One region of the Arthrobacter roseus genome, then DNA from elsewhere that is predicted to be linked to it. Evidence: riboswitches for the same ligand, from Rfam matches in the RefSeq annotation. Region 1 holds a riboswitch; the other holds the start of a gene.

Region 1 (3,615 bases):
ACAACCCAGGGGACCGCGATGCCAACTACTATGCCCAGGGCTATTTCCTCGAACAACTGCCACCCGTGGGCATCGGTTCCCCCGGCCACGGCCAGGAGCAGCAGCACAATCGGAAGCGCCAACCCATCGTTGAGACCGGACTCGACGTTCAGCAGGTGACGCAGCCGGCCGGGCACTTCCTTGCGTCCCACAATGGCAGCGGCAAACACGGGATCGGTAGGGGCCAGCACGGCCCCGAGCAAGAAGGACTCCAGCCACGGCAGACCAACAAGGTAGTGCGCTAGCAAAGCGGTGATCAGCAAAGTCAGCGGAAGGCCCACCAGCAATGCACGTCCCGGCAATCGCCACGCGAGCCGCAGATCCTTGAAACCTATGCGCATCCCGTCAGTGAACAAGACGGAAAACAACGCCAACTCCGCCAGACCGCCCACGATTGGATCATCCGCCGTGACCGTCACGAAACCCAGACCACCCTGGCCCAGAGCAAACCCGCCCAGCAGAAACAGTACGGCAGTGGAAATGACTGTCCGGTTGGCCCGCTCGGATATCAGAACACCAATGAGCAACAACACCGCGAAGGACAGCAACAGCGCAGAACTCATGTTCATGATCATCCACCTTGGTGCATCGATGAAAAGAGGATCGTGCAATTCATCCAATAATCGCTAACAAAGTGCTTCTCACGCAACGTGCCCGGCTGGATTCCTCCAGCCGGGCACTTACGGTGTACCGACGTCGTACGTCAGCATCTAGGCGAACTTAGCCATTCGTGCTGTAGTATACGGGGCCGGAACCAATTTCGGCGCTGAAAACAGCGGTTGTGTTACCCATCCAACCACCGTGGACAGCGTTGCCGCCGCCGATGTAAACAGCGATGTGGGGAACTCCTGCACCAGCGTCGGAGTAGTACACCATGTCGCCGGGCTGAGGGTTGCTGGTGGGCGTTCCGAAGCGCAGCAGCGATGCTGGTGATTCGTCACCGACTCCCGCGACTCCGGCAGCCCGCAGCGCGCGCTCAACCAAGGCGGTGCAGTCCTGGAACTGTCCCACCTGTGACTGCGCCGATCCGGCGACTGCATTGCCGGATACACTGCTGGATGCAGCCGCGATCGGGGTGATAGTGGAGCTTGCAAGCATGACATTAGCAGTGGCGGCCGGGGCTGCTACTGGTGCTGAAGCGGCCATGGTCTGCTGCTGAGGTGCAGGAGCGGGTGCCGGAGCGACAGGAGCCTGTGCTGCCGGCGCCACGAAGCTGCTAGAGACGCGAATAACGTCACCGGGGTAGATGACCGTTGCCATGTTCAGGCCGTTGAGCTGCAGTACGCTGCTCAGGTTGACCCCATAGCTTGCGGAGATGGAGCCAAGGGTGTCACCCGAGCGCACCGTGTGGTTGATGACTCCTGCAGTCTCGGCCTGTGCTGCCGCGGGTGCGGCTACAGTAGCCACTGCCGCCGCAGGAGCGTAGACAGGTGCTGGCGTTGTGGAGGGGCCTGCGCCGGCCATGGCAGGTGCGCCAGCGCCGAGCATGAGCCCGGATGCTGCGGTGACTACCACAGCACCGCGTCCGACGGCCCCCCTGTTGGATACGACTGCCTTGGACAGGGAATTGAAGGGGTTCTTGCGCACAGGGGTTGCCCTGTGGCGCGCAATATTTGATGACATGGTTGTAGCCTCTCCTAATGCCTGCGGAGTTAGCTGTCGGGTTCGGATGGGAGCCACCCGGCCGCAACGCCTTGAGGAAACGATCCCTCAAAGACGGGGCGGCCTCACCCCAAGGACTCGGTGGGAGTCCACTGTGTGGTTCCCCCGCTTCTGCCGAATTCTGTAGCGAACGGACCCTGGGCAGCGGCAGAATTAGGCAATCTACCCGAGGGGTGCTAACCACATATCAGGGTCGGCACCTATAAAGGGTAACCGTTATTCCATCGATATGTCACGTTTTGGTTACACGCCGTGTCGGCATCATAGAGTCGGCGTTCAGGGCCGGCGCACCCTCGGGATCCAATAACCGAGTACGACGGCGGCTAAAACCCCAATCCCGGCCGCCGCCCAAATGCCTACCGCCAGTGAGGCAATAGCAGTAATCAAGGACAGCAGCCCGGGGCCGGCCATGGTCCCGAGATCCGATATGAAACGCCAGATACCGAGGAACTGCGGGCGCCCCGGCGAAGGCGAGTAATCGGCCCCAAGCGTCATCACAATCCCAGAACCAACTCCATTCCCGAAACCAATCAGGAGCGCAGCTGCCGTGAACCAGCCTGGACCAGCGGTGAAAGGGATAACCACCAGCGCCGCAGCCATGATCGCCATGCACGGCACTGCCGTCCAGACCCGCCCTTTGACGTCCATGACCTTGCCCGCCGGATAAAAAATCAACATGTCCACAGCGCCGGAGAGCCCATAGATGAGCGCCGTCGCAGAAGCATCAAGACCGATGCTCTCTGCCCACAACGGCAGCACCCCCTGCCGCGTGGCTCTCACTGCCGCAATCAGGAGAACGCCCACCCCAATGGTCAGAAACACTTTCATATGACCGCGTAACACGTAGCGCACGGTGGGAGGCGGGATGCGTTCGATGCCGGTCCGCCGGGAGGGAGCGCCAAGATCTGGTACTCGAACGCTGAGAACGGCGGCCACCAGAGTTGCGGCCGCACCCACCCAGTACGCACCGGAAATACCAACCAGCGCCATCACTCCGGCGGCAAGGAACGGGCCTATGAACACGCCGATACGCGTGACGCCGCCCAGCGTCGATAGTGCCCTCGCGCGAAAATACAGCGGCACGGCTTCAGTGAGGTAGCTCTGCCGAGCCAGCCCAAACACGGAACCCGCCATCCCGACCATAAAGATCGCCAGCGCAAATACCCACAGTTGCGTGGCGAACGCGGCAACGATCATCGCCGTCGAACACCACAGCGCCGCCCCTACCAGAGCCCAGCGCTCGCCAAACCGCGACGTGATCATGGTGGCAGGGATATTGGTGGCCAGCGAGCCGACGCCGGTCAACGTGATGATCAGCGCGGCGACAGCCACGGACGCGCCGAGGTCTCTGGCACTGAGTGCAATGACGGGCAAAATCGCACCGGTCGCGACGCCGTATAGAAGAGAGGGGCCATAGGCGGCCACCGCTATTCCTTTGAGGTTGAACGGTTCGTCGGGCACGTACTTCAGCTTATCTCGCGGCGCCCGACCCCCGACGCCTCTACCCCCTGACGCCCCCGCACTTATTGTTGGAATAGGGCCGATTGAGCCACTATTCCAACAATAAGTGCGGACGCGTCGGGTGAGGGTGGGCAGGCAGGACTGCTCGGGCCGCCCCGGCGAGGACGCCCGGTTTAGAGGTCCGCAAGCACGCTCCCTGGGCTCTCGATGGCATCCGCCACGTACCGCAGGAACCCGCCTGCGGTCCCGCCGTCGCACACGCGGTGATCAAACGCGAGGGTGAGTTCGGTGACCTTGCGGACGGCCAATTCACCGTTAACCACCCATGGTTTGTCGATGATGCGCCCGACGCCGAGGATAGCGACCTCTGGGTAGTTAATGATCGCGGCGCTGCCGTCGACGCCAAAAACACCGTAGTTGTTCAGCGTGAACGTTCCCGACGTCAGCTCGGCC
Region 2 (3,615 bases), 1.8 Mb from region 1:
CGCGGCGCGCTCCAACGCCGCCGGAGAAAACAGCCCCAGCCACAATCCGCCGTCGGATGCGAAGTTCTTCTGCGGCGCAAAGTAGTAGACGTCCGTTTCGTTGACATCAACGTTCAGCCCGCCTGCCGCTGACGTGGCGTCAATCAAGACCAGAGCGTCGTCGTCGGCGCCCTGCACACGTCTGACGGGCGCGGCCACTCCCGTGGAGGTCTCATTCTGGGGCCAGGCATAAACATCGACGCCGGACTCCGCGCTCGAAAGCGGATGGGACCCAGGTTCGGACGTGATAATCGAGGAATCCTCAAGAAATGGGGCTCTGTTCGTGGCAGCGGCAAACTTTGAGCCGAACTCGCCGAAGGACAGATGCTGGGCTTTGTCGCGAACGAGCCCACATGTGGCCACATCCCAGAACGCGGTTGACCCACCTACGCCGAGAACAACCTCGTAGCCGTCAGGGAGCTGGAACAGCTCACTCAGTCCGTCACGGACCTGACCTACAAGGTGCTTCACCGGCGCTTGTCGATGGGAGGTGCCTATCAGGGTTCGCGACGCCGCTACCAGGGCATCAACCTGGGGTGCACGGACTTTTGACGGGCCGGCCCCAAACCTGCCGTCCGCAGGCAGCAAATCAGCGGGAATTATGGTCGAGGGGAATTCACTCAATGCTGGCTCCAAAAGGGTGTGATGCCGGTGCTGGTGTGGTGAAGTCCATTGTGCACCCGTGGGCGCTGCGAGCCTTCTTTGTTAAGTGGGGGCACTCACCTGACCACCTGAGCCCATGAAGTAACGTAGGGGGCGTGACAGACCTGATTGATACCACAGAGATGTACCTGCGAACCATACTGGAACTGGAGGAGGAGGGCATTGTTGCCCTTCGCGCACGCATAGCCGAGAGGCTGCGCCACTCCGGTCCCACAGTGTCCCAGACGATTGGCAGAATGGAGCGCGACGGACTCGTCATAGTCTCCGGCGACAGGCATCTCGAATTCACCGAGGTCGGCCGCCGTCGGGCGGTGGAAGTGATGCGCAAGCATCGTTTGGCGGAACGGCTCCTCGCGGACGTGATCGGGTTGGACTGGGCCTACGTCCACGAAGAGGCATGCCGCTGGGAACACGTCATGAGTGAACGCGTGGAACGGCGGCTCTTCGATTTGCTGGACCGCCCGAGCGAATCGCCGTACGGTAACCCGATCCCCGGGCTTGAAGCTCTCGGCGGAGCCCCGGCGCCGGATTTCACCTCAGGAGTGGCCAATCTGTCGACCATCATGGCTAGCGGGAATCTTGAGGATACTTATCTGGTGAAACGGCTTTCAGAGCCTATCCAGGTGGAACCGGAGCTGCTCGGGCAGCTGGAGGAGGGTGGGATTAGGCCGGGGGCCACTGTAAGTCTTGAGGCAGTCGGAGACTATGTCTCTGTGCGCGTCCCCGGGGTGGCTGGTGCACTTGAACTTCCGCCCGAGGTGGCTTCCCACATTTTCGTTGCGACCTCCTAGCCCTGCACAGACCCCATGACACCGGCCATAACGAGTGCTATGATCGCTCTCGATAGTGCAGAAGACCTGGCGTAGGATAACAGGATTGTTACGACGGCGTCAGGCAACCTATAGTTGTTCGCGGACGTCGAGACATCGGCGTTACCTTTCCGTCAGCCGAGCCCTGCCAGCGGAAAGCGTTCAGTCAAAAGTTTGGCAGGGGTGGAGGATCCATTTTCGGCGGCCCAGCAATGGTGCCGCCTTGGGGTGAAGTCCCAAAGACCGTCAGCACAACCGTGTGCCGCCGCGTCCAGGGGCCGGGCTACTCTCTAGCCCGAATCCGACAGCTAACTTCGCAGGCGTATCGGAGAGGAAAATATGTCGAAGCACAGGGCTTCGCCGCGTCACGTTGCGCCGGAATCCATGCCGGAACCGCGCCCCCGTGATGCTCATCGGGCGGCTAGGCGTCGTCAGCCCGTGACACCACGCAACACCTACTCATTCACGGGTATTGGACAAAAGGTAGCGATGGTAGCGGCCGTGTCCGGGATCGCCCTCACCGTAGCCTTGCCCACCACAGCAGCAGCCCCCAACGCGGAAGCTGAAGCACCCAAGCCGCAGACGAGCAAGCTGGTTTCCGCTGCATCTACAGCACAAGTCAGCTTTCAAAGGGTTCAGCTCGGCAGCGAATTCGATCCAGAGCGCAAACTAGACTCCATCATGGCCGCGTCCGGTGGGAATCTTGAACTGGCCCAGGCGGAAGGTTCACTCGCCGCACCCCTGAAGACTCTTGAGCCGACGTCGAGCTTTGGATACCGTGGCAGTCCCATCACAGGAATAGCCGAGATGCACTCGGGCCAGGACTTCGCCTCTCCCTGCGGGTCGGATGTACTGGCGGCGGCCTCCGGAGTCGTGAAATCCGCCGGGTGGCATGCTTTCGGCGGTGGTAATCGGGTTGTAGTCGATCACGGCAACGGCTTGGAAACCACGTATAACCACATGTCGGCCATTACCGTCACGGTAGGGCAGCAAGTGGAACGCGGAGACAATGTTGGAGCCAGTGGAAGCACAGGCGCCTCCACAGGGTGTCACTTGCATTTCGAGGTTCTTGTTGACGGCAAAGCCGTCGACCCCAATGGCTGGCTGTGATAAGCAACACGTTCGTTCGTGACCTGAGCGTGACATCATCACGAAACTGTTGTACCGTCTAACTCGTGCCAAATTCGCAAAGATTTGGCACACTCGGACAGATCGCCAAACTCTGCCACTGACCGAGGTCCGTTCGCATAAATCGCATGGCAGAGGCGGGGGAACCAATTTTGGGTCTGGTATCACCAGATCCTTGGGGTTAAGTCGTGGAAGTTCGTCTCGTACGAAAGCCGCGGCCGGGTGACTCCCATCCGAATCCGACAGCTCACCCCGCAGGCATTGGGAGAGGCAACTTCTGTGTCTATTAGTACTATTTCAGGACGCCATCGTGCGGCCACCGTCAAGTCCAGCCCTCTGACTGCCATCTCCAAGGCAGTCTCCTCAAACGCAGGCACAGTGGGCCGTAACGCTGCTGTTATAGCCGCCACGTCGGGGCTCATCCTCACCGCGGGCCTTCCCGCACAAGCTGCTGAGAGCATGGACCGCGAGGCTCTGTCCACCACGGTGCTCAGCCAGACCAGCCTGCAGCCAACCACAGTCTCTGTCCCGGCAACTGCCAAGGTGTCCTTCGAGCGCGAAGCCGCCGTCGTGGCCGAGCCATTTCAGGCTCCGATTGTAGAAACCGAGACTGCACCGGCACAGGTTGTCGAAGCTCCCGAGGCCGTTGAGGCCCCCGCAGCTGAACTGGCCACGGCACCGGCGCAGGCGTCCGAACCTGCACAGCCAGCCGCGCAGGCCGCTCCCGCACCGGAAGCCGCTCCCGCACCGGAAACCAAGGAAGCACCGGCACCCGTAGCTTCCAGCAGCGTCGGCGCAGCCCTCGTTGCTTCGGCATACGGCCAGCTTGGCATCGGGCAGGACTGCACTGCGATGGTCGAGAAAGCTCTGCGGTCCGTCGGTAAGACCGTCGGAGACATCGGCCCGGCCGGCTTCTACGCGTACGGCACTGTCGTGAGCACTCCTGCTCCCGGGGATCTCATGATCCGCCCAGGCC

The links. A riboswitch is a leader RNA that binds a small molecule or an ion and turns the genes downstream of it on or off. The one in region 1 is predicted to bind cyclic di-AMP.
Region 2: another riboswitch for cyclic di-AMP. It lies ahead of JOE65_RS04870 (M23 family metallopeptidase); the one in region 1 lies ahead of JOE65_RS13355 (C40 family peptidase).

What each region holds. Positions count from the first base shown of each region.
Region 1 covers NZ_JAFBCU010000001.1:2,766,070-2,769,684, forward strand. The annotation lists gene JOE65_RS13350 (cation:proton antiporter domain-containing protein) at 1-608, opposite strand, end outside; gene JOE65_RS13355 (C40 family peptidase) at 760-1,662, opposite strand; cyclic di-AMP (ydaO/yuaA leader) riboswitch at 1,667-1,837, opposite strand; gene JOE65_RS13360 (MFS transporter) at 1,978-3,162, opposite strand; gene JOE65_RS13365 (dihydrolipoamide acetyltransferase family protein) at 3,336-3,615, opposite strand, start outside.
Region 2 covers NZ_JAFBCU010000001.1:940,367-943,981, forward strand. The annotation lists gene serC (phosphoserine transaminase) at 1-663, opposite strand, end outside; gene JOE65_RS04865 (iron-dependent transcriptional repressor DtxR) at 798-1,493, shown strand; cyclic di-AMP (ydaO/yuaA leader) riboswitch at 1,661-1,849, shown strand; gene JOE65_RS04870 (M23 family metallopeptidase) at 1,851-2,621, shown strand; cyclic di-AMP (ydaO/yuaA leader) riboswitch at 2,746-2,914, shown strand; gene JOE65_RS04875 (NlpC/P60 family protein) at 2,919-3,615, shown strand, end outside.